Linked DNA regions of Pseudophaeobacter arcticus DSM 23566. The protein of the gene in region 1 interacts with the protein of each later gene in a pairwise test. Links are inferred from orthologs where the notes say so. Each region holds a gene or a part of one and is shown in the gene's direction. Other genes may lie near its edges. The genes, in order: ndk and ARCT_RS0112450.

What was found.
Region 2: the proteins of ndk (region 1) and ARCT_RS0112450 interact in binary tests that used the Escherichia coli proteins (3 or more experiments, as listed by UniProt). The link is inferred for Pseudophaeobacter arcticus DSM 23566 from one-to-one orthologs.

What each region holds. Positions count from the first base shown.
Region 1 is NZ_KI421507.1:2,018,741-2,030,238, reverse strand. The notes cover bases 3,020-5,972. They hold ndk (nucleoside-diphosphate kinase), read left to right. Parts: upstream 3,020-4,261; coding sequence 4,262-4,684; downstream 4,685-5,972. Other genes in these bases: ARCT_RS0113745 (cytochrome P450), read left to right, coding at 5,279-5,972; ARCT_RS0113750 (TfoX/Sxy family protein), read right to left, coding at 4,779-5,117; ARCT_RS0113760 (Bcr/CflA family efflux MFS transporter), read left to right, coding at 3,020-4,124. Outside these bases: ARCT_RS0113775 (retropepsin-like aspartic protease family protein), read right to left, coding at 1-129; ARCT_RS0113770 (MarC family protein), read right to left, coding at 172-795; ARCT_RS0113765 (ABC-F family ATP-binding cassette domain-containing protein), read right to left, coding at 792-2,654; more of ARCT_RS0113760, read left to right, coding at 2,922-3,019; more of ARCT_RS0113745, read left to right, coding at 5,973-6,499; ARCT_RS0113740 (response regulator transcription factor), read right to left, coding at 6,575-7,189; ARCT_RS0113735 (molybdopterin-dependent oxidoreductase), read left to right, coding at 7,647-8,195; ARCT_RS0113730 (hybrid sensor histidine kinase/response regulator), read left to right, coding at 8,192-10,795. UniProt on the Escherichia coli protein: Major role in the synthesis of nucleoside triphosphates other than ATP. The ATP gamma phosphate is transferred to the NDP beta phosphate via a ping-pong mechanism, using a phosphorylated active-site intermediate.
Region 2 is NZ_KI421507.1:1,747,068-1,758,608, forward strand. The notes cover bases 5,832-8,827. They hold ARCT_RS0112450 (uracil-DNA glycosylase), read left to right. Parts: upstream 5,832-6,999; coding sequence 7,000-7,656; downstream 7,657-8,827. Other genes in these bases: ARCT_RS0112440 (anthranilate synthase component II), read left to right, coding at 5,832-5,894; trpD (anthranilate phosphoribosyltransferase), read left to right, coding at 5,891-6,916; trpC (indole-3-glycerol phosphate synthase TrpC), read left to right, coding at 7,688-8,500; moaC (cyclic pyranopterin monophosphate synthase MoaC), read left to right, coding at 8,503-8,827. Also shown: ARCT_RS0112425 (peptidylprolyl isomerase), read left to right, coding at 1-1,591; trpE (anthranilate synthase component I), read left to right, coding at 1,610-3,121; ARCT_RS0112435 (divergent polysaccharide deacetylase family protein), read right to left, coding at 3,325-5,070; more of ARCT_RS0112440, read left to right, coding at 5,313-5,831; more of moaC, read left to right, coding at 8,828-8,973; ARCT_RS0112465 (molybdopterin molybdotransferase MoeA), read left to right, coding at 8,974-10,146; transcriptional repressor LexA, read left to right, coding at 10,284-11,036; ARCT_RS0112475 (ComEC/Rec2 family competence protein), read right to left, coding at 11,090-11,541. UniProt on the Escherichia coli protein: Excises uracil residues from the DNA which can arise as a result of misincorporation of dUMP residues by DNA polymerase or due to deamination of cytosine.

The sequences.
Region 1 (11,498 bases):
AAAGCCCCAGATCGCCAGCTGTTGCAGGGTTGTGCTCAGGTTTTGTCGCGTTTGCACAAAAACCCAAGACCCCACCGCACAGAGCAGCAACAACAGGTAGAGCAGACGGCCATAATCGATGTCTTCCATGGGTCACATGTGCTCCCTTTTGCGTGTGGCTATGCGCCCCGGCTAGCTGGCAAAGCCAAAATCACGCAGCCCGTCCAGGACAAACTGCACCGACAGGGCGGCGAGCAGCATCCCCAAGAGCCGGGTCACCACATTGATGCCGGTCTTGCCAAGGGCGCGTTCAAACAGGCCTGAGGCGAGGAACATGGTCAACATCACAGTCAGCACCGCAAAGACCACAGACATCACCAGGGCAAAACCCTCCAGCCCAGGTTTTTGCCCAGCCAGCAGGATCACCGTTGCAATGGATCCAGGCCCGGCAATCAGCGGGATCGACATTGGAAAAATCGACGGGTCCTGAGCCGGGGTGGCCTCTTCACCCTGATTTTCCCGTCGCTTGGTGCGCCGCTCAAACAACATGTCCAACGCGGTGAGGAACAGCAACACTCCGCCCGCCACACGGAATGCGGCCATGGAGATACCGGCAAAGCCCAAAACTGCCTCGCCAAAGGCGGTAAAGAGTGCCAGCAAAAACATGGCGGTAAGTGCGGCGCGCAGCGCAATCGAGCGCCGTTCGTGCGGGGTTGCCCCCTGGGTCAGTGCCAAAAAGATCGGGGTGAGCCCAATGGGATCAATGATCACAAAGAGGGTCACAAAAGAGGTGATCAGAAAGGCAGTGTCGATCATAGAGCCTCAGCTTTTTCCAATTTTTCCAAGGCGCGCATCCACAACAGCTCAGCCCGCTCCAATGCGGTGATGACCTCGGCATGTTTGCCCTGCCAAACCCGAGCCTCGTCTTTTTTCTCAGGTTCGTAAAGCTCCGGATCCGCCAGTTTGACATCCAGCTTGTCTTTCATCTGGGTCAGTTTGGTGACACGCTCTTCGGATTTGCGCGCTTCCTTGCGCAGGGCCAGGATGGCATCCCGCGAGGGGCGTGCTGGCTTGGCCTTTTCTTTCTTGGCAGGCTTGTCCTTTGGCGCGGGCTTGTCTTTTTCCAGTAACAACGCCCGATAAGAGGCCAGATCGCCCTCATAGGGGGTTACCGTGCCCTTGGAGACCAGCCAGAGACGGTCTGCCACCAGGCTGAGCAGGTGCATATCGTGGCTGACCAGGATCACCGCGCCGGTATAGGCAGTCAGCGCTTCAACCAGGGCCTCGCGGCTTTCGATATCCAAGTGGTTGGTCGGCTCATCGAGGATCAACAGATGCGGGGCATCCAATGTGGCCAAGAGCAAGGACAGACGTGCCTTTTGCCCCCCCGACAGGCGGCCCACGGCGGTATCCGCCTGATCGGCGCCCAGGCCAAACCCGGCCAGACGCGCCCGCAGCCGCGGCTGGCCCTCACTGGCGCGCTCGCGCATCAGGTGCTGCAGCGGGGTTTCGTCAATATAAAGCTCATCCACCTGGTGCTGGGCAAAAAAGCCGATCCGCAGCTTGCTCGACTGGGTCATCTTGCCGCCCATAGGCGCAAGCCGCGCCGAGAGCATTTTGGACAGGGTGGATTTGCCCTCGCCGTTTTTGCCTAGCAGGGCAATGCGGTCGTCCTGATCGATACGCAGATCCAGATTGCTCAGGATCACCTTGCCGTCATAGCCAACCTTGACGCCCTCGGTTGCGATAATGGGCGGCGACAGCTCTTCCGGCGTGGGAAAGGTGAAAACTGTGCGTGCTGCATCTTCGGGCGCGCGGATGGTTTCCATCTTTTCCAGCATTTTCACCCGGCTCTGCGCCTGTTTGGCCTTGCTGGCCTTGGCCTTGAAGCGATCGACAAAGCTCTGCAGATGGGCGCGCCGGGCGTCTTGTTTCTTCGCCTGGGCGGCCTGGTTGGCGCGATTGGCGGCGCGCTGGCGGGCAAACTGATCGTAGTTGCCGCCATAATAGGTCACCTTGCGGTCTTCCAGATGCAGGATGCCGCCCACCGACCGGTTCAGCAGTTCACGGTCGTGGCTGATGATGATCACGGTGTGCGGATATTTGACCAGATAGGCCTCAAGCCAAAGCGCGCCTTCCAGATCAAGATAGTTGGTCGGTTCGTCCAGCAGCAACAGGTCGGGTTCGGAAAACAGCACCGCCGCCAGGGCAACCCGCATCCGCCAGCCACCTGAAAAGTCAGAGCAGGGCCGCTGTTGTGCCTCTTCGTCGAAACCCAGACCTTTGAGGATCGAGGCGGCGCGCGCTTCGGCGGACCAGGCGTCGATATCGGCCAGCCGGGTCTGCACCTCGGCAATGCGGGTCGGATCTGTTGCGGTCTCGGCCTCGGCCATCAAGGCGGCCCGTTCGGTGGCGGCAGCCAGCACGGTGTCGATCAGCGACACATTGGACGAGGGCGCCTCTTGCGCGATGCCGCCGATCTGGGCCTTGGACGGCAGGGTGATCGACCCTGTCTCAAGCGCCAGCTCGCCGCGAATAAGGCGAAACAAGGTTGTTTTGCCGGTGCCGTTGCGCCCCACAAGACCCACTTTGTGGCCGTTGGGAATGGTGGCACTGGCCTCTTCGAACAGAGGGCGGCCTTCAACCGAATAGGTGATATCGCGAATACGTAGCATGGCTCATCCACTGTCGCAGTCACCGCGCCTTGTCAATGCGTATCCGCGCTGAGCTGCACCTCTGTGAGGGGGCTGTCTGAAACCTGCCGCAGATCAGCCCTCCAAACGCCCCGCGTCGCAATATTCGGCGCCAGATTAAGGCGGTGGGCACGTGCGCTTTGTATCTGGTCTTTTACCAAGGAATGCTGGAAGTTTGGATGCAGACCATTTGCGCAGAGGCCGTATTTGGCTATTTCTCAGTCTAAGCTACAGTATTCAGGTGATTTTATGCGGGCCGCAGAGAAAGCTCCCCATCTCATAACATTGATTTTTGCCACCGCCCTGGCGGTTTTGTCACTGAACATGTTTCTGCCCTCTCTGGCGCGGATCGCTGAGGATTTTGACAGCAGCTACGGGGTGGTGAACCTGGCCCTGGCTGGCTATCTGGGCATCTCAGCCGTGTTGCAGCTGCTCATGGGGCCGCTGTCTGATCGCTTTGGGCGACGTCCCATTTTACTGGGCTCGATGCTGATTTTTGCGCTGGCATCAATCGGCTGCGTGTTGGCGCAATCGGTCTGGGTTTTCCTCGGCTTTCGCATGATCCAGGGCACGGTTGTTGCGGGCCAGGTTCTGTCACGGGCCACCATTCGCGATATGCATTCTGCAACCGAGGCCGCCAGCAAGCTGGGCTATGTCACCATGGCCATGGCGCTGGCGCCGATGTTGGGGCCGTTGCTTGGTGGGGGGCTGGATATGCTTTTTGGCTGGCGCTCCAGCTTTGTGCTCTATGCCATTCTGGGGTTTGCTGTGTTTGCTCTCAGCTGGAGCAACTGGGGCGAGACCAATCATCAACAATCTGCCACCTTTGGGGCACAGATGCGCAGCTACCCAGAGCTTTTGGCCTCGCGCCGCTTTTGGGGCTACAGCTTCTGTCTGGCTTTCTCCATTGGCGGTTTTTACGCTTTTATCACCGGCGCACCCCTGGTGGCAGCGGCCTGGTTTGATCTCAACCCGGCACAGTTGGGGCTGGGCATCGGCATTATCACGGGTGGCTTCATGGTTGGCAATTTTGTCACCGGCAGATTGGCCAACCGGGTGCCGCTGATCTCTTTGATCCTGGCGGGGCGTTTTGCCGCCGTTATCGGGCCAATGATCGGCTTGGCGCTGTTTCTGGCGGGGCAGGGGGCGATCCCGGTGTTTTTTGGTGCTGCCATTTTGGTGGGATTTGGCAACGGGCTGACAGTGGCCAATGCCAGTGCGGGGCTGATGTCGGTGCGGCCGCACCTTGCGGGCAGTGCATCTGGGCTGTCGGGGGCCATCGTGGTTGCCCTGGGCGCGGTGATGACCACTGTGACCGGCGTTTTGGTCACGGCAGAGAATGCGCCATTTATGGTGCTGTCGATCATCTTGCTATCGAGCCTCTGCGCTTTGGCTTCGGCGATCTATGTGCGCTGGCTCGATATTCATGATCCGCTGGAGGAGGCCACATAAAGGGGAGCCACATAAAATGGCCTTGCATTTTTGCCTGGCGCAACTCACCCCTTCCCATAGGCCCGCTGGCGTGTTAGGCGGCGCGCGATAATACGGCGCAAATTTCTGCAGCCAATCTTTCAAATGGAGAACGCCCGATGGCTCTGCAACGCACTTTCTCGATCATCAAACCCGATGCCACTCGTCGCAACCTGACCGGTGCGATCAACGCCAAATTCGAAGAAGCTGGCCTGCGCATCGTCGCACAAAAGCGCATTCACCTGACCAAAGCCCAGGCTGGCAAGTTCTATGAAGTGCACGCTGAGCGTCCCTTCTACGATGAGCTGTGCGAATTCATGTCCTCCGAGCCAATCGTCTGCCAGGTTCTGGAAGGCGAAAACGCCATCGCGAAAAACCGCGAAATCATGGGCGCAACCAACCCAGCCGACGCCGCGCCCGGCACCATCCGCGCTGAGTTTGCTGAATCGGTTGGTGAAAACTCGGTTCACGGTTCCGACGCGCCTGAAACAGCAGCTGTTGAAATCGCTTACTTCTTCTCCGGTCTTGAGCTGGTCGGCTAAGCCACCGCTTTTATCTGAAGTTTAGATCGGGGCCGCTGCGGAGAAATCTGCAGCGGCCCTTTTCTATGGGGCTGCAGGGGGACGGTTGGGGTAGCTAGCGGCGCGCCGATCTGTCAATAACGCCAATCTGGTCGAGGATCCTCTCAAATTCGGAAAGCTCCTTGTCAAAGCTCCGGGTCTTGATGGCATCAAAGCGTTTGCGCAGGGCCTGTTTTTCCGCCCCTTTGCAATCGTTCCAGGGGCGCCCCTGCAGCGCCATGACCAGGACGTAATAGGCGATAAAATGTGGCTTGCTGCCGCTGGCCAGCAGGCGCCCATAGGCCACATCAGCGCCTAGGCTGTGCAGCTCTTCGGCGCTGTGAATGCCTGCCCGTTTGCAGGATTCCTCATAGGCCGGGCCGAGGTTTCGAATGGTGGAAATGGCTGTGGACATTTGGAGAACATAGGCGGAATTTTTGCCCTTGTCATCCGTCCTTTTGCAACGACACGCAGGGCTGGGGATCAGTCGCATGTTGTTGACAGGATGTTGTTTTCATCTGATCCTGAGATCAAAGATCAGGAGTATAAACTTTGCCAGACCACTCTGCATCGCCGATGGCGGATATTGATAACTTTGATTTGACCAATCCGCCCACCGGTTTTGTTGAGGACCCTTTTCCTTTTTATGATGCGCTGCTGTCCCAGGCGCCTGTCTTGGCGCAGCCAGATGGGTCTTTCCTGGTCAGTCGCTACGCGGATCTGGACCGTATCTACCGGGACACTTCGTTGTACTCTTCAGACAAACGGGCGGTTTTTTCACCCAAATTTGGCCTCGACTCGCCGCTGTTTGAACATCACACCACCTCGCTGGTGTTCTCGGATCCGCCGCTGCATACGCGGGTCCGGCGGATCATGAGTTCGGCGCTGACACCGCGGGCGATTGCCCGGATGGAACCTGGGCTGATCGCCACCGTTGATCATCTTCTCGACGGGTTGGAGAACCGCTCTTCGGTGGATCTGATCGCGGATTTTGCCTCCAGTATTCCAATTCAGGTCATCGGCAACCTGCTGGATGTCCCGCTCGAAGAACGTGAGCCCTTGCGGGAGTGGTCGCTGGCAATTCTGGGGGCTTTAGAGCCCTCGTTGACAGAGGAAGAGCTGGCCTTGGGGCATCGGGCGGTTGAGGAATTCAAGGCCTATCTGCAGGACCTCATTGCCCGTCGCAGAGCGGCACCGGGGGATCCTGAAACAGATGTCCTGACCCGGCTCATTGGCGATGACAATAGCGCCGCCGAGGATGACAGATTGAGCGAGATTGAGCTCATCCAGAACTGCATTTTCATTTTGAATGCGGGGCATGAGACCACCACAAATTTGATCGGCAACGGGTTGGCGCTGCTGCATGATTATCCCGAGCAACGCGCCCGGCTTTTGGCGCAGCCGGATCTGATCAAGACGGCGGTGGAGGAGGTGCTGCGCTTTCGCTCGCCAAACCAGCTGGGCAATCGCGAAACCACTGCCATGGTTGAAATTGGTGGGGTTGTCATTCCACGTGGCAGCAATTTGCATCTGTTGATTGGTGCGGCCAACCGCGATCCAGAGGTCTTTGCAGATCCGCACATATTTGACATTGGGCGCAAACCAAACCGACATCTCGCCTTTGCTGGCGGGCCTCATGTTTGTGTGGGGCTGACCCTGGCGCGGCTGGAGGGGAAAATTGCGCTGGAGCGGTTTTTGGCGCGCTTCCCCAACTATGAGATCCTGCCGGGGCGGCGGGATGGCGGGCGCATTCGTTTTCGCGGCTACGCGGCTTTGCCAGCTAAGGTCGCGGTCTAGGGGCGCGGCAGAGAACCTGCGAACAAGCGGTGACAGCCTGTAAGTATCAGGCCTGCGCGGGCCTTGGAAAAGGGATCAATAGAGCCCGGCTTCTTTTGCGATCATGGCAGCCTGGGTGCGGTTTTTTGCTTCCAGCTTGCGGCACAGCGTCCGTACATGCAGCTTGATGGTGACTTCCTGCAGATCAAGTTCGCGGGCGATTTCTTTGTTGGATTGGCCCTTGCAAAGCCAGGACAGGACTTCATTTTCACGCGGGCTGAGTTTTTCAGCCAGGGGATGCGCAGGGGCTGCAGATTCTGCGCGCATCAGGTCTACCGGGACATAGATTTCCCCGGCGGACATGAACCGTACCGCATTAAGCAGCGATTGGGCGCCCATGGTTTTGGGAATAAAGCCAATAGCCCCCAGTTTGAGCGCTTCTTGCGCGGTTTGAAGCGGGGCATTGCCAGAAAGAATGGCAACGCCTTTGCCGCCATTGGCAGCAATCGCTTCGCTCAGCCCGGCCAGCCCGTGCATTCCGGGCATTTGGTAGTCCAACAACACAAGATCAAAAGGGCCGTCGCGGTGAATTTGGTCCAGTGCCCCGGCCAGGTCTGTTGCCAAAAACACCGCTGCATCCCCCTTGCTTTCGAGGTAGGCAGAGATGGTTTCACGGACCATGTCATGATCGTCTGCTAGCAAAATACGCATGAAAACCTTAACTGAGTTCGAGTTGATCTTGGGTAAGTTTACAATCAGAAGTGTTTCAAATCCATCAAGATTTTGGATCAATTGGAGAGAAGGTTTTCAGGTGCACCCGGATTGCTGCACTGGTTGCCGCACTGGGACTGCGGCCCCCGGAAAGCCTGTTTCAACGCGCAGGTTCTAACGCAAAGGGGACCCAGCGGTTATTTTGAACATAAGAAAGGGCCTCCGCCAGGCCGCGTTTTTGTCCCCATGTTGCCTTGATTGGGGCTGCAAATGGCAGGGATGACAAGCACCCGGATAGCGTAACTATACGGAAGGATAGGAAACTATCCTCAGGCGTAGATAGTCCCAAGGCGGAGATATGTTAGGCTTTGCTCAATCGCAGATAGCGTAAAAAGCACAGAAAGTGCTGACTGTTGGGGAATCCCTGAACGCATTTTGTACCGTATTGGAGAGATAGATGATGATACGCGGTAAGAGACTGCTGTCCCTAGCTTTTGTTGGGAGTGTTGCAGCACTTGTAAGCCTGTTTGGCGCCGATATGGCCCAGGCTGGAACGGCAACCGAAGGTGCGGCTGACGTTTTGCTTACGGTCACGTTGGAGGGCGAGGGGGCGCGGGAAGAGCAGCTGACACTGCAGGACCTGCAGGCCTTTACAGCGGAAAGCTTTGAGACCGCTACGATCTGGACCACGGGCCCACAAAGCTTCACCGGGGTGCCCCTGGCAGATCTGCTCGCGCAATTTGATCTGACGGCAGAGACACCGGGTGTCATCATCGAGGCGCGCGCGGTCAATGACTATATGGTCGAGGTGCCGCTTTCTGATGCTGTCGCCGGGGGGCCACTTATTGCCTATCTGCGCAATGGCAAAACGATGTCTCTGCGGGGCAAGGGTCCTCTGTGGCTGGTTTACCCCTATGACAACAACCCCTCCTACCGCACCGAGGCGGTCTATTCCCGCAGTATCTGGCAACTGGACCATTTGACACTGAGGCAAAAACCTGAATGACACAGACAGCAGGGCAGATCCAAAATCAAAAGAAAGCAGGTCCCAAGGCCGCCTTCCCCAGGAAGGCGGCTGGATGGTTCTCTTGGGACCGTCTTGGTTCCGGAAACTGGCCGCGCTTTACAAAGATTCTGCTCCTGTTGGCCCTGATGGTGCTGCCGATGCTTACCCTGCAGTCGATGCGTCTTGGGCATGAGGTCTTGCAGCGCCTGGAGGGGCTCTCAACCGCTGCAACTGACAATATGCAGTGGGTGCTGTCGCAGGCCGAAGTTGACCACCTTAAACTGGAGGCGGCTCTTACCTCGGCGGAAGAGCCGGGGGGAGTCGCTGCTTTGCGGCGCCAATTTGACGTCTACTACAGTCGCATAGTTACTTTTGTTGAAGGCCCGCTTTTTGCTGATCTGCGCAGTTCTCCAGAGGGTGGGGAATTGCTTGGTCGGCTGCAGGACCGTCTGACGTCCCTTACTGCCTTGATTGATGTCCCCGATGAGCAGCTGATGAAGAACCGCCATCTGATCGCTATGCACCTGCTGCATAATGGCGACGATGTGCGGGAATTGGCGCTTTATGGTGTGGTCATTCAGGTCGAAGACACCGAAGGCAAGCGTTTGCAGCTGTTTGCGATCATGTGGCGCTTGGCGGTTGTGCTTTTTGCCCTGATTGTGGCTCTGGCGATCACCGCCTTGCTGTCGGGATGGATGTATCGTCGGGGCCGCAGATTGGCCGAAGAGCGCAGCAAGGCCTCTTCTCGTATGGAGGCGATGATTTCCTCTTCGCTCGATGCTATTTTGATGATCGATCAAGAGGGCCGTATCCTTGCTTTTAACGGAGCAGCCGAGGCAATTTTTGGCTACCGGCGCGAGGAGGTCATGGGGGCAAAAATGGATGAATTGATCATTCCTCCACATTTGCGTCAGGTCCATCTCGCGGGAATGGAACGGCTGAAAAAAAACTTCAATCCTCGCCTGGCAGGCCGGGGGCGGGTGCAACTGCAGGCACAGAGAAAGTCAGGCGAGATCTTCCCCATGGAGATGTCGCTTTCCGTCAGTCGCAGTGAAACCGACCAGGCCTATGTTGGCTATATTCGCGACATTTCCGACCGCATCGCAGTTGAGGAAGAGCTGCGCCGAGCCCGTGATGATGCCCTGGCCGGAGAGCGCGCCAAGGCCAATCTGCTGACGGTCATGAGCCATGAAATGCGGACGCCTCTGACCGGGATTCTGAGTTCCATTGAACTGCTGAAACAGACGGGGCCAGATACGGAGCAAAGCCGCTACCTGAATGCGATGTTGGTGTCCGGCGAGTTGCTGCTGCATCACGTCAATGATGTGTTGCAACTGTCGAGCCTGGAAGCCGGTATCGAAACCGAGGTCGAATGCCCCTTCAACCTGCGAGAATTGATGGAAGGTCTGGTGGAAAGCCAGAAGGCACCTGCGCGATCGAATGGCAACGAGCTGACCCTGAACTATAGTATCAAAGATGGTGCGGAAATGGTCACGGGGCGGCCACGGGCGCTGCAACAGGCTCTGCTCAATCTGATCGGGAATGCGATTAAATTCACCCGTGATGGCGCCGTGATGGTTGATGTTCAGCTCAATACCACCGCAGGCCAGATCGAATTTCACGTCTCTGATACCGGGGAGGGCATTGCCAAGAACAACCTGAGCCGGATTTTTGAGGACTTTATCACCCTGGATTCCAGCTATCAGCGCGGCAGCGAAGGCACCGGCCTGGGGCTGGCAATCACCCGCCGCATCGTCGAGGCCATGGGCGGGACCATCACCTGTGAAAGTGAATTGGGCGAAGGCAGCCTGTTTTCTCTTATCCTGCCGTTGCCGACAACGCAGTCGCTTCCTGCCGCCACTCCAGCCACAGAACAGGCGCAGGAACATTCTGCCAAAATTCTGGTGGTGGAAGACAATGATATCAACCGAGAGCTTTTCCAGAAAATGCTTCAAAAACTGGGGCATCAGGTCACGGTGGCCTCCGGCGGCGCTGCTGGGGTCGAGACATGCAGGCAGCAGGGATTTGACCTTATCCTGATGGATATCAGCATGCCCGAGGTGGACGGCATCGAAGCGATCCGGCGGATACGGGCGGAACACCTGGCGGATGACGTGGATATCGTTGCCCTCACGGCCCATACCGCCCCCAAAGACCATGCGCGGATCCTGGAGGCCGGCTTTGCCGAGGTGGCGACAAAACCGGTCAGCAATAGCGATCTCTCAACCCTGGTCGCGCGGCATGCAATGCCGGCCAAAGCTGCCGAACACCAGCCACCGGAGCAATCCGATATCGCGCAGTTCTTTGAGGCTCTGGGGGCAGAGCGCGCAACCGGATTTTTGAAGAGCTTTATCGCCGAACTCGAAAGCTTCCTGGGCGCACTGGATGGCGCGTCTCAGCTGCGTGATGAGCACCGCAAGGAGGCCCATCGCCTGGCCGGATCTGCGGCGGTTTTGGGGCTGGTCGATCTGCGCAGCGCCCTGCGTAAAATTGAGATACAGGAGACGGACCAAAAACCTCCGCTTACCAGGCTGCAGGACATCTGGGCCGGAACAAAAACAGGCCTGCAAGCGCATCTTGCCCATTCTGAGCAGGTTTGAGTGGCTTTGTGCAAGAGGTCTGAAAAACGGCACAAACATAAAGGGTAAAGACCTGGCGGTGCCATTGTCTGTCTCCGACGCCCCGGTGGCTTCGATGATATGCCAAAAGCCTGTATCAGCGCCGCCCAGATTCCCCGTGAAGGGGCGGCAGCAATCCCTGCTGTCAGACCGTCACTTGCCGACAATGAACCTTGCGACCACCCAGACACCAGCCCAAAGGACCGCCGTAGGGAAAAGGACAATCTTGGCAGCAAGGAGTCCTTCGTCTTCCGGGGTACGATAACCAAACGGCTCAAACACCAGAACATATGCCACGATCACAACCGTTGCGCCAAACAGGTCGTCAAACCCTGTGTTGGGTACGTCTGCAATCAGTCATATGAGTTGATCGACCGGGCTATTTCCATTCTCTTGCGGGTGATTTCTGCATTGTGTTTCTCCTGCGCATCCACTTTCCCCTGGGAAGTGCCGTCCGCAAGTGTCGGAAAACACGGGAAAAAGAAAAAGGGCATCGTTCTCTCGGGAAAGCGGTGCATTTTCTGTGCTCAGAAAGAAAAAGGACTTAGCGGATGAGCGCTAAGTCCTTGAAATTTTTGGCTCCGGCGGTAGGGATCGAACCTACGACCAATTGATTAACAGTCAACTGCTCTACCGCTGAGCTACGCCGGAACGGTCCGTGCGATATAGCGGGGCCTCTGGGGGA
Region 2 (11,541 bases), 270 kb from region 1 along the record:
GGTTCTGGGCCGTCTGATCTCCATTGCCTCCATCGACAACGAGGTCAAAAACCTTGGCATTTCCGTTGGCGATGAGAACCTGCGCCAGGAGCTGGCCGAAATCCCTGCCTTTCAGGACGCCAGCGGCAAATTTGACAGGCAGGCCTATAGCTTTGCGCTGCAGAACGTCAATCTGAACGAAAGCGATTTTGAGGCCGACCTGCGCCGCGAATCCGCCCGTACCCTGGTGCAGGGCGCGATCGTGGTCGGAGCCAAGATGCCCCAGACCATGACCAAAACCATGACCGATTACATCGGTGCGCGCCGCAGCTTCTCTTATGTGGCGTTTAGCCCTGATCAGATCGCGCTGATCCAGGTGGTGCCAGAGGACGCGGTGCTGAAGGAATTTTATGACGCCAACACGGCACAGTTCACCCTGCCCGAAACCAAGCGCATCACCTATGCGCGCCTCAGCCCCGATATGATTCTGGACAGCGTCGATGTCGCAGATGAGGCCCTGCGCGCGCTTTATGCAGAACGCAGTGACCAGTACGAGGTTGCCGAGCGCCGCCTGGTGGAACGCCTGGTCTTTGCCGATGAGGCCAGCGCCGCCGATGCCAAGGCACAGATTGATGCCGCAAGCACAACCTTTGAAGCGCTGGTCCAAGCGCGTGGTCTGTCGCTGCAGGATATCGACCTTGGCGATGTGACACTGCCCGCCCTTGGCGAGGCCGGCAAAGCGGTTTTTGCCGCCGAAGTGAACGATGTTACCGGGCCTCTGCCCACGGATCTCGGCCCTGCCCTGTTCCGGATCAATGGCCGGCTTGAGGCCCATCTCACCACCTTTGAGGAAGCCCTGCCTGACCTGCGCGATGAGCTGGCAACCGATCATGCCCGCCGTCAGATCGAACAACAGGCCGAAGAGGTCAACGATCTGCTTGCCGGCGGAGCAACGCTGGAAGACCTGGCAAATGAAAGCAAAATGGAAGTGGCCAGCCTGGACTGGAGCGGCGAGACCGGCGAAGGCATCACCGCCTATGAAGGCTTCCGCACCGCTGCCAGCGTGGTGACACTGGAGGATTTCCCCGCCGCTGAATTCCTCGAAGACGGCAGCCTGTTTGCCTTGCGCCTTGATGAAATCCTGCCCGAACGTCCCGAAGCCTTTGAGGATGCCAAACAAAAGGTGCTGGCCGCCTGGGAAGCAGATCGCGTTGCAACAGCCCTTCAGGCACAAGCCGACGCACTGTTTGCCGTGGCCTCTGAAACTGGCGAATTCCCCGAAGGCACCCAGGTCCAAAGCGAAACCGGCCTCACCCGCACGGCTTACCTCGACAACACGCCGGCCGATATGATGAACCAGATCTTCACCATGGCGCCGGGTGATCTCAAGGTGATCCAGGGCGAGGCCAGCACCGTTGTGGTCCGACTGGATGAGGTTCTTGCCGCCGAGGAGAACGAGGAAATGCAACTCCTGGCAAAGGCGCTGAGCACCCAATTGGACCAGGCCGTATCAGAGGCACTGTTCTCCGCCTTTATCAACGACGCACAGCTGCGTGCCGCGCCCCGCGTTGATCAGCAGGCGCTGAACGCTGTTATGACGAACTATCAGTAAATAAGTGAGACCTGCCCGATGGCCTTGACCCCAGATTTTGCGAGCTTCGCCACGGCCTATGAGAGCGGTGAAAACCAGGTTGTCTATACGCGGCTTGCCGCAGACCTGGATACCCCCGTCTCTTTGATGCTCAAGCTCACAGGCGCCCAGAAGGACGCCTTTATGCTGGAATCCGTAACCGGTGGGGAGGTGCGCGGTCGCTACTCCATCATCGGTATGAAGCCCGATCTGGTCTGGCGCAGCCAGGGGGAGGCCTCGGCGCTCAATCGTTCGGCCCGGTTTGATCCGGATGCCTTTGAGGCACAGGACGGCAATCCGCTCGACAATCTGCGTGCGCTGCTGGCCGAAAGCAAAATCGACCTGCCCGAGGACATGCCCCAGGCCGCAGCAGGTCTGTTTGGCTATCTTGGCTATGACATGGTGCGCCATGTGGAATATCTGCCGGATGTGAACCCCGACCCGCTTGGCCTGCCGGATGCGGTGATGATGCGCCCCTCTGTGATTGCTGTGCTTGACGGCGTCAAAGGTGAGGTCACCGTGGTCTCTCCGGCCTGGGCCAGCGACGGCCAGACCGCGCGGGCAGCCTATGCACAGGCCGCTGAGCGGGTCATGGATGCGGTGCGCGATCTGGAACGGGCGATGCCTTCGGAAACCCGCGATCTGGGCGACGCCCGCGAGATCGCGCCACCGGTTTCGAATTTCACCAAATCCGGCTATATGGAAGCGGTGGAAAAGGCCAAGGACTACATCCGGGCAGGCGATATCTTTCAGGTGGTTCCAGCACAGCGCTGGAGTCAGGAATTCCCGCTGCCCCCCTTTGCGCTCTATCGCTCATTGCGGCGCACCAACCCCTCGCCCTTTATGTTCTATTTCAACTTTGGTGGCTTCCAGGTGATCGGTGCCAGCCCGGAAATTCTGGTGCGGGTCTTTGGCAATGAGATCACCATTCGCCCCATCGCAGGCACCCGCCCCCGTGGCGAGACCCCGGAACAGGACAAGGCAAACGAGCTGGATCTTCTGGCCGACAAAAAGGAGCTGGCAGAGCACCTGATGCTGCTGGACCTGGGGCGCAATGACACTGGCCGGGTGGCCAAGATTGGCACCGTCAAGCCCACCGAGCAGTTCATCATCGAACGCTACAGCCATGTAATGCATATCGTCTCCAATGTGGTGGGCGAGCTGCACGAAGACAAAGACGCGCTGGATGCGTTTTTTGCCGGCATGCCTGCGGGAACCGTGTCCGGCGCACCAAAAGTGCGGGCGATGGAGATCATCGACGAGTTGGAACCCGAAAAACGTGGCGTCTATGGCGGCGGTGTTGGCTATTTTTCAGCTGGGGGGGATATGGATATGTGCATCGCCCTGCGCACCGCCATCGTCAAGGATCAGACCCTCTATGTGCAGGCCGGTGGTGGCGTTGTCTATGACAGCGACCCTGAGGCCGAATATATGGAGACCGTGCATAAATCCAACGCCATCCGTCGTGCGGCAGCCGATGCAGCGCGCTTTGTCGGCAGTGGTAACAGCTGATCGCGACAGGCGCGCGTTTTAGCACTGACACGACAAAAGGGCCTCCACAGGGAGGCCCTTTTTTTATATTTTCTCATATTTTGCGGCTCTGTCCGGGCCTCATGTTGGGACAGGCCTCATGTTGGGACGGGCCTCATCTTGGGACGGGCCTCATCTTGGGAGGGGCCGCATCACGGAGATTCAGGCTTCTGATCAGGTCCGCATCATTCCGCCGCAGGAAGCATCGCCTTGAGCCCGGCTGAAATGGGGGCCAGACCAACCTGACTTGCGCGATCCTGCAATCCCCAAAGCAACAGCGCCGAGATAGTGTCTGGCCGCAACCGGCCCAGCATGATCACAGCACCTTCCTGACGGGCCCGAAAAGCCGCTTGGTCCAGGAACCGGCGAATGGCGCGGGGGTTTTGTCCGGCCCCGTCAAAATCGCGAAACACCACTCCGGATGGCATACCATCGCGCAGGGCCAGTTTTTGCACCGTGTTCAGCCCGCTATTCTGGGTCACCATGCCATAGCCCGTGGCCTTCATCACTGCCACCATCTGATCTGCCAGCGGCCGGTTTCCCTGAAACCCGGTGTCAACGCCTTCCAGGATCCCAACCGCCTGCGGCAATTGCTGCATCCAGACCCCCATTGTGGTTTCAGCGTCCTGCGGTGTGGCCTCACGCGGAAGATCCGCGAGGATCAGCACTTCAAACCCAGCGGCGCGGCGCGCCTGCATTTTTTCTGCGGCTTTTGGATCCTGTGGAGAGATTGCAAAGGTCAGCGGATAGGGGAAACCTTCCAAAGCTTCGACGCCAATGGCCCCCTCATCATCTATCAACACGATGGACATCAAGGGGTGGTTATTCAGCGCGGCAAAAGCCTCGGCGTTGGTCTCAAAGGGAATACCATCGGCAACCGCCGCATCTGAGGGCGCTGCCGCATCGTCACCAATCAAAGTCGGTGTGCTGCTGCGTTCGGTCAGCGGGACCACGCGGGTGCCCAGTCGCGCACCGGTCGCTTCGCTCTCGTCAGAGGCCAGCTGCTGTTGATCGGCCTGTTCATCAGACTGTTGATCAGACTGGGCCTGCGTTTCAGTCTCCCCAGGCGCAGCACCTGCGGCCTCCTGCTCAGCCGGATCCGCCTCGGCTTGCGCGCCGAGGCCGCCGGGCTGAGGCCTTGCCCCAGGCGTGACTGATATGCTGGGCAGTGCCGTGGCAACCGGCGCAGCGCCGATTTCGGGCCCGGTCAGGACCGGCACAACAGGCGATGTCACAACAGGCGTGGAGATCTCGGGGCTTGGGGGCGGGCCATCCGCGTTGGCCGTTTCCGCCCTCTCGGTATCGGTGGTTTCAGCATTGGAGCTGTCGGCCCCTATGCTGACGGCATCCGATATTTTAGTTCCGGAGCTGACAACACCAGTTGCATCAGTCGCGCCCCCGGCCCGCTCTGATGACACAGCTTGGTCGGAAAGGGGCGTGGTTTCTTCGGGATTCGATTCTGCCATGACCTGCGGGGCTGGCACAGCCGCAGTCTCGGTGGAGACCACTGGCTGCTCTTCCTGGCCGGGTGCATTTGGGGCCGCGCCACTCTCTGTCTCAGCAGAAACGGTGCTTGGCAGCTGTGGCAGGCTCTCAACCCCTGCCCCCTGGGTCATATCGCCTGGGCTGGCCCCCTCTGCGGTGGCCACCACGGGCCTGGAACCTGGATCGGTGTCGAGAACGGCAATGGGACTGGTATCCTCATTGCCGGAGCTTGTCGGAGTGCTGGGGGCTGCATCCACAAGATCGGCATCGCGGCGCTCATTGGCTTCAGGCGCCTGTATCGCTGATGTTTCAGGCTGGTTGGACTGATCCGGCATTGTTGCATCAACCTGCACCCGGCTCGGCAAGGGGGACGATAACGACCACATTGCTGCCCCCGCTACGGCCACCAACGCACCGACACTCACGCCTCCGAGAAACCCTTTCATCGCAGTCTTGCCTCTCAATCACCTGTTTCCACCCTGTCACCGGGCTGGTTTTACCTCAACGCCGCAGACAGAAACGGCGCATCTGCACCCCAATTTCTGCCTGTTTGGTCCCTAGTCAGGTCAGGGCATGCGCCAATTGAACGTCCTGCTCTTGACGCTGCCGCACAAGCCTGAACAAGTATACCAAAACCACTATACTGCGGCGCCCCCCTCGCCCGCCACCCATAAAAGAGCCCACCAAGATGCTGCTGCTAATCGACAACTACGACTCCTTCACCTACAACCTTGTGCACTATCTGGGCGAGCTCGGCGCTGAGATGGAAGTCCATCGCAACGATGCTCTTACCGTGCAGGAAGCCATGGCGTTGAAGCCAAAGGGCATCCTGCTTTCGCCTGGTCCCAAGGCGCCGGCACAAGCCGGGATTTGCCTGGCGCTGACCCTGGCCGCTGCAGAAACCAGAACGCCGCTGCTTGGGGTCTGCCTGGGGCATCAGACCATCGGCGAGGCCTTTGGCGGCAATGTGGTACGCTGCCACGAGATCGTGCATGGAAAGATGGGCAAGGTTCACCACAACAACACCGGGCTTTTTGCCGGGCTGCCCAGCCCGTTTGAGGCAACCCGCTATCATTCGCTGGTGGTGGACCGCGAAACCCTGCCCGAATGTCTGGAAATCACGGCCGAACTGGAAGATGGCACCATCATGGGGTTGCAACACAAGGGGTTGCCGATGCACGGGGTTCAGTTTCATCCCGAATCCATTGCATCCGAGCACGGCCATGCCCTGCTCAAGAACTTTCTTGATGACATGAAGGTGTCGGCATGAGCGATCTGATCAAACCGCTGATTGGTGCCGCCGCCGACCGCCCGCTCAGCCGTGATGAGGCCATCCAGGCCTTTACCCTGCTGTTTGAAGGCGAAGCCACCCCCAGCCAGATTGGCGGCATCCTGATGGCGCTGCGAACACGCGGCGAAACCGTTGACGAATACGCCGCAGCGGCCTCGGTCATGCGGTCCAAATGCAACCCAGTCAAAGCACCTGCGGGGGCCATGGATATCGTCGGCACCGGCGGTGATGGCAAACATACCCTGAATATCTCTACCGCCACCGCCTTTGTGACCGCAGGCGCCGGGGTCGTGGTCGCCAAACACGGCAACCGCAACCTGTCGTCGCGCTCGGGCACCGCGGATGTGCAGGCGCAGATGGGCATCAATGTCATGGTACCACCAAAGGTGGTCGAAGCGGCGCTGGCCAGCTGCGGTATCGCCTTCATGATGGCGCCGATGCATCACCCGGCGGTTGCCCATGTAATGCCGACGCGTCAGGAACTGGGTACAAGAACGATCTTTAACATCCTGGGTCCATTGACAAATCCCGCAGGTGTCACCCGGCAGCTCACTGGTGCCTTTAGCCGCGACTTGATCCGTCCAATGGCGGAAACCCTGGGCCAGCTCGGGTCTGAGCGCGCCTGGCTGGTGCATGGCTCGGACGGGACGGATGAGTTGACCATCACGGGGGTGAGCTGGGTTTCAGCGCTGGAGGAAGATGGTTCGATCCGTGATTTTGAGCTCCACCCGGAACAGGCCGGTCTGCCGGTGCATCCCTTTGAGGCCATCGTCGGCGGCAGCCCCGAGGATAACGCCGTGGCGTTCCGGGCGCTTTTGAACGGCGATCAGGGCGCGTACCGCGATGCTGTTCTGCTGAATGCCGCCGCCGCTCTGGTGGTTGCCAACGCTGCCAATTCCCTGCCAGAAGGTGTTGAAATGGCAAAAGAAAGCATAGACTCCGGGGCAGCCAAGGGAAAACTGGACGCGCTGGCAAAGATCACCACGGCTGCTGCCGTATGACCCAGACTGATGGCTTGGCCCCGCTAGGAGACAGCCACAACGCCCGCCCAGAACAAAACCTGGCGAACAGCCCGGCAGACCGTCTGACAGACCGCCTGGCAGACCGTCTGGGCGACTGGAGTGACCTGGCGTTTTTCTCCGAGAACTGGCCAGGCATCAAAGCGCGCCTGGATGCAGACACCCGGAGTATTCTGCCACCCGAGCCACTTCGGTTTGCGGCTTTTGAGCTGACACCGCTGGCGCAAACCCGCGTGGTCATTCTTGGTCAGGATCCCTATCCCACGCCGGGGCATGCCAATGGGCTGGCCTTTTCAGTCGCGCCGGACGTAAGGCCCCTGCCTCGGTCTCTTTCCAATATTTACAAAGAACTACAGGAAGACATTGGCCGTCACCCCGCCACAGGTGATTTGCAAAACTGGGCGCAACAGGGCATTCTGATGCTCAACACCGCGCTTTCCGTACCCGCAGGCGAAGCCAATGGGCACAGGGATCTGGGCTGGGCGCCGCTTGTGGAACAGGTGCTCGCCAAGACCTCCCAAAAGCCAACCGCCTATGTATTCTGGGGAAAACAGGCGCAGAGACTTGAAAAACATATCCATCCGGGCGATCACCTAATCCTGAAGAGCGCCCATCCTTCTCCGCTCTCTGCCCACCGCGGCTTCTTTGGCTCAGGGGTGTTTTCGGAGATCAACAGCTGGCTTGCCGCGCGTGGTTCCGTGCCAATCGACTGGTCAATCTGAGGGCAAGCAATGACAAACAGGAGGCAGGAGCATGGCTGAAAATGTTCTGGACAAGATCAAGGCCTATAAGCTGGAAGAAATAGCCGCTGACAAAATCGCCAAGCCATTGTCCGAGGTCGAAGCAGAAGCCCGCGACGCCTCTGCCCCCAGGGGCTTTGCCTCGGCGCTTTCCAGCGCCGCCCGCGACGGCTATGGGCTGATTGCGGAAATCAAAAAAGCCAGCCCCTCCAAGGGCCTGATCCGAGAAGATTTCAACCCTGCCGCGCTGGCACAGGCCTATGAACAGGGCGGCGCTGCCTGCCTTTCGGTTCTGACCGATACGCCGAGCTTTCAGGGCGCCAAATCCTTCCTGGTGGAGGCCAGAGAGGCCTGCTCCCTGCCCGCCCTGCGCAAAGATTTCATGTATGATACCTATCAGGTTGCCGAGGCCCGCGCCCTGGGCGCCGATTGTATCCTGATCATTCTCGCTTCGGTGAGCGATGCACAGGCCGCCGAGCTGGAAGACTGCGCCGTGGGTTGGGGAATGGATGTGCTGCTGGAGGTCCATGACGAGGCCGAGCTGGAGCGCGCCAGCCTGCTGAAATCCCCCCTGATGGGGATCAACAACCGCAATCTGAAAACCTTTGAAACAACATTGGACACCACCCGTTATCTGTCGCGACTGGTGCCTGCCGGGCGCAGCATCGTCTGCGAAAGCGGCCTGTCCACTCCGCAGGACCTGGCGGATATGGCCCGCTATGGCGCCCGGGCCTTTTTGATCGGGGAATCCCTGATGCGACAAGAAGATGTGGCGCAAGCGACCCGCAGCCTGCTGGCGGACCCGCTGATCCCCGGGGCACTCTGAACATGGCTCTGACCCATTTTGACACCAAGGGCGACGCCCATATGGTTGATGTCTCCGACAAAGAGGTCACCGCGCGTGTGGCCGTTGCCGAGGGTCACATCACCATGGCCCCACAAACCTTTGAAATCATTTCCCAAGGCAAGGCCAAAAAAGGCGATGTGCTCAGCGTGGCGCGGCTGGCAGGTATTATGGGGGCGAAAAAGACGCCCGACCTGATCCCGCTGTGCCACCCGCTTGCCATTACCAAGGTCGCCGTTGATCTGTCGCTGGATCCCGATCTGCCCGGCGTCCGGGTGCAGGCCACCGTCAAGACCACCGGCCAAACCGGTGTAGAGATGGAGGCCCTGACGGCGGTGTCAGTGGCCTGTCTCACCGTCTATGACATGGCCAAAGCCGTGGATAAGGGAATGCAGATTGGCGGCACCAGGGTGGTGCTAAAAGATGGCGGAAAATCAGGGCGATACGAGGCGTAGATGATTTCAGTTTCCGAGGCCCGCGCGGCTCTTTTTCAGCTCAGCTCCGTGACCGAAGTTGAGCAGGTCCCCCTAGCCCAGGCCAATGGCCGGGTCTTGGCTCAGCCGGTCAGCGCCACGCGGGACCAGCCGCCCTTTTCCGCCTCGGCGATGGATGGCTACGCGCTAAAACGGCACGAAGTTGAACTGCATGCCATGTTTCAGGTCATCGGTGAGGCCGCCGCAGGGCATCGTTTTGATGGCACCCTAAAGGCCGGTCAGGCGGTGCGGATTTTCACCGGCGCGCCAGTTCCGGACGGCGCCGATTTTGTGGTTATTCAAGAGGATGTTGGCCGCAAGAAGGATCTGATCACCATCCTCAATCACCCCGGCGACTCGGACAATATCCGCCCCCGTGGCGGTGACTTCAGCATCGGCCAAACCGTCAATGCGCCGCGTCTCCTGCGGGCCTCTGATGTGGCGCTTTTGGCGGCGATGAATATCCCCGTGGTTCCTGTTTTCCGCCGCCCTGTGGTCGCCTTGATCTCAACCGGCGACGAATTGGTGATGCCTGGTGGCACCCCCGGTCCGGATCAAATCATCGCCTCAAATACCTTTGGTCTCAAGGCGATGCTGGAAGAGTTTGGCGCAGAGGTGCGGATTTTGCCCATTGCCAAAGACAATGAGCCCTCGCTGAAAATGGCCTTCTCTCTGGCGCGTGACGTCGATCTGGTTGTCACCATTGGCGGTGCTTCGGTTGGGGATCATGATCTGGTCGCCAAGGTCTCGGCTGATCTGGGAATGGAGCGCAGTTTTTACAAGGTTGCCATGCGCCCCGGAAAGCCGCTGATGGCCGGGCGCATGGGCAAGACCGCCATGGTCGGCCTGCCGGGAAACCCTGTTTCTGCAATGGTTTGCGGGCATATCTTCTTGCGACCTATGATCCAAAGCATGTTGGGATTGCAGCCAGGGGTCGAACCGCTGCAAACCGCAACCCTAACCCATGAACTGGCGGCGAACGGGCCGCGGGAACACTATATGCGTGCGACGGTTGCTGCAGGTAAGGTCACCGTTTCGCCCGCACAAGACAGCTCGTTGCTGACCGTTCTGGCCGATGCCAATGCCTTGCTTATCTTGCCGCCCAATGCGCCAGCGCAACGCCCCGGCGAGACCCTGCAATACCTGCCGATCTGAACCTGCCCAAGTGGGAAACTCCGGAATCCTCCAACAGTGAAAACCTCACAAAAGAGGCTGCGGTGTTCTTGTGTTGTTGACACAAAACGGGAACATGAATAGAACAAAGCGCAACAGATGTATTTGGAGGGACAGAAATGCTAACCAAGAAGCAGTTGGATTTATTGAACTTCATACATCGGCGCCTGCAAAAGGACGGTGTTCCTCCCAGTTTTGATGAAATGAAGGTTGCCCTTGATCTGCGCTCCAAATCGGGGATTCACCGGCTCATCACTGCGCTAGAAGAACGTGGATTTATCCGGCGTCTTGCCCACCGCGCGCGGGCGATCGAAATTTTGCGCCTGCCAGAAAACATCGGGGGCGCCGCAGGCCTCTCCAGGGACGATAGCGCCACCGGGACGCGCGAAACTGGGACGCGCGCAACCGGGACTGCAATCGACTTGGAAACGCACAGAAGCACCCGTGACGCCGCCCCGTCTACCACTTCTTCGGATTCTGTTATTGCCTCACTACAAATTCCGGTCATGGGCCGCATTGCTGCAGGGGTGCCAATCGAGGCGATCAACGAGATCACCCATCAGATCGCAATCCCTCAAACCATGTTGTCTACCAATGGCAAACACTACGCATTGGAGGTCCGCGGCGACTCGATGATCAATGCAGGGATCAACGATGGCGACATCGTGGTGATCCGCGAAGCCGACACTGCGGATGATGGGGATATCGTTGTTGCCCTAATTGCCGACGAAGAGGCGACGCTGAAGCGGCTGTTCCGCCGCAATGGTGCCATTGCGCTTGAGGCCGAAAACCCCGCCTATGAAACCCGTATCTTTGCAGAAGATCAGGTTAAGGTTCAGGGGCGGCTGGTTGGCTTGATCCGCAGCTACTGACCTTTGGGCTTACGGGCTGGCAAGCCACTGCCACCACCTGGAGTCGGGACAGGTCAGGGGCGCGACCAGGGGCGGTTTCCGGCCAGTTCATTTGCGGTGACCAATGTGCCATCTCGAGCCATTTTGATGCTGCCACTGCGCCGCAGGTGATCCGGCCCCAGAACCTGGCAGCTGCCTTCTGGCGCAAGGGCCGTGTTGGCAATGACCAAATCTGCCGCGTGGCAGTTTACAAATTCACCAGCCTGCCGCTTGCCGGTAATATGCACAATCCGGCGTCCAAACACCCAGATATCCCTGTCTTGGCTGAGGGCCGTCCACCGCTGCGCAGCCTCACTATGTGACACCAGCGTGCCATCCGCCGCCAACCAGCTTTTGGCCGTGTACCCCTGACTGTTTGCTCGGGACAAAGCTCTGCCCTGCGGGGTCAACACCCCGACCAGCGCCCCATTGGCCGAAACAAGTAGAATTGGCCTATTCGCCTGCCCCCAAACTGCGATGGAAAATC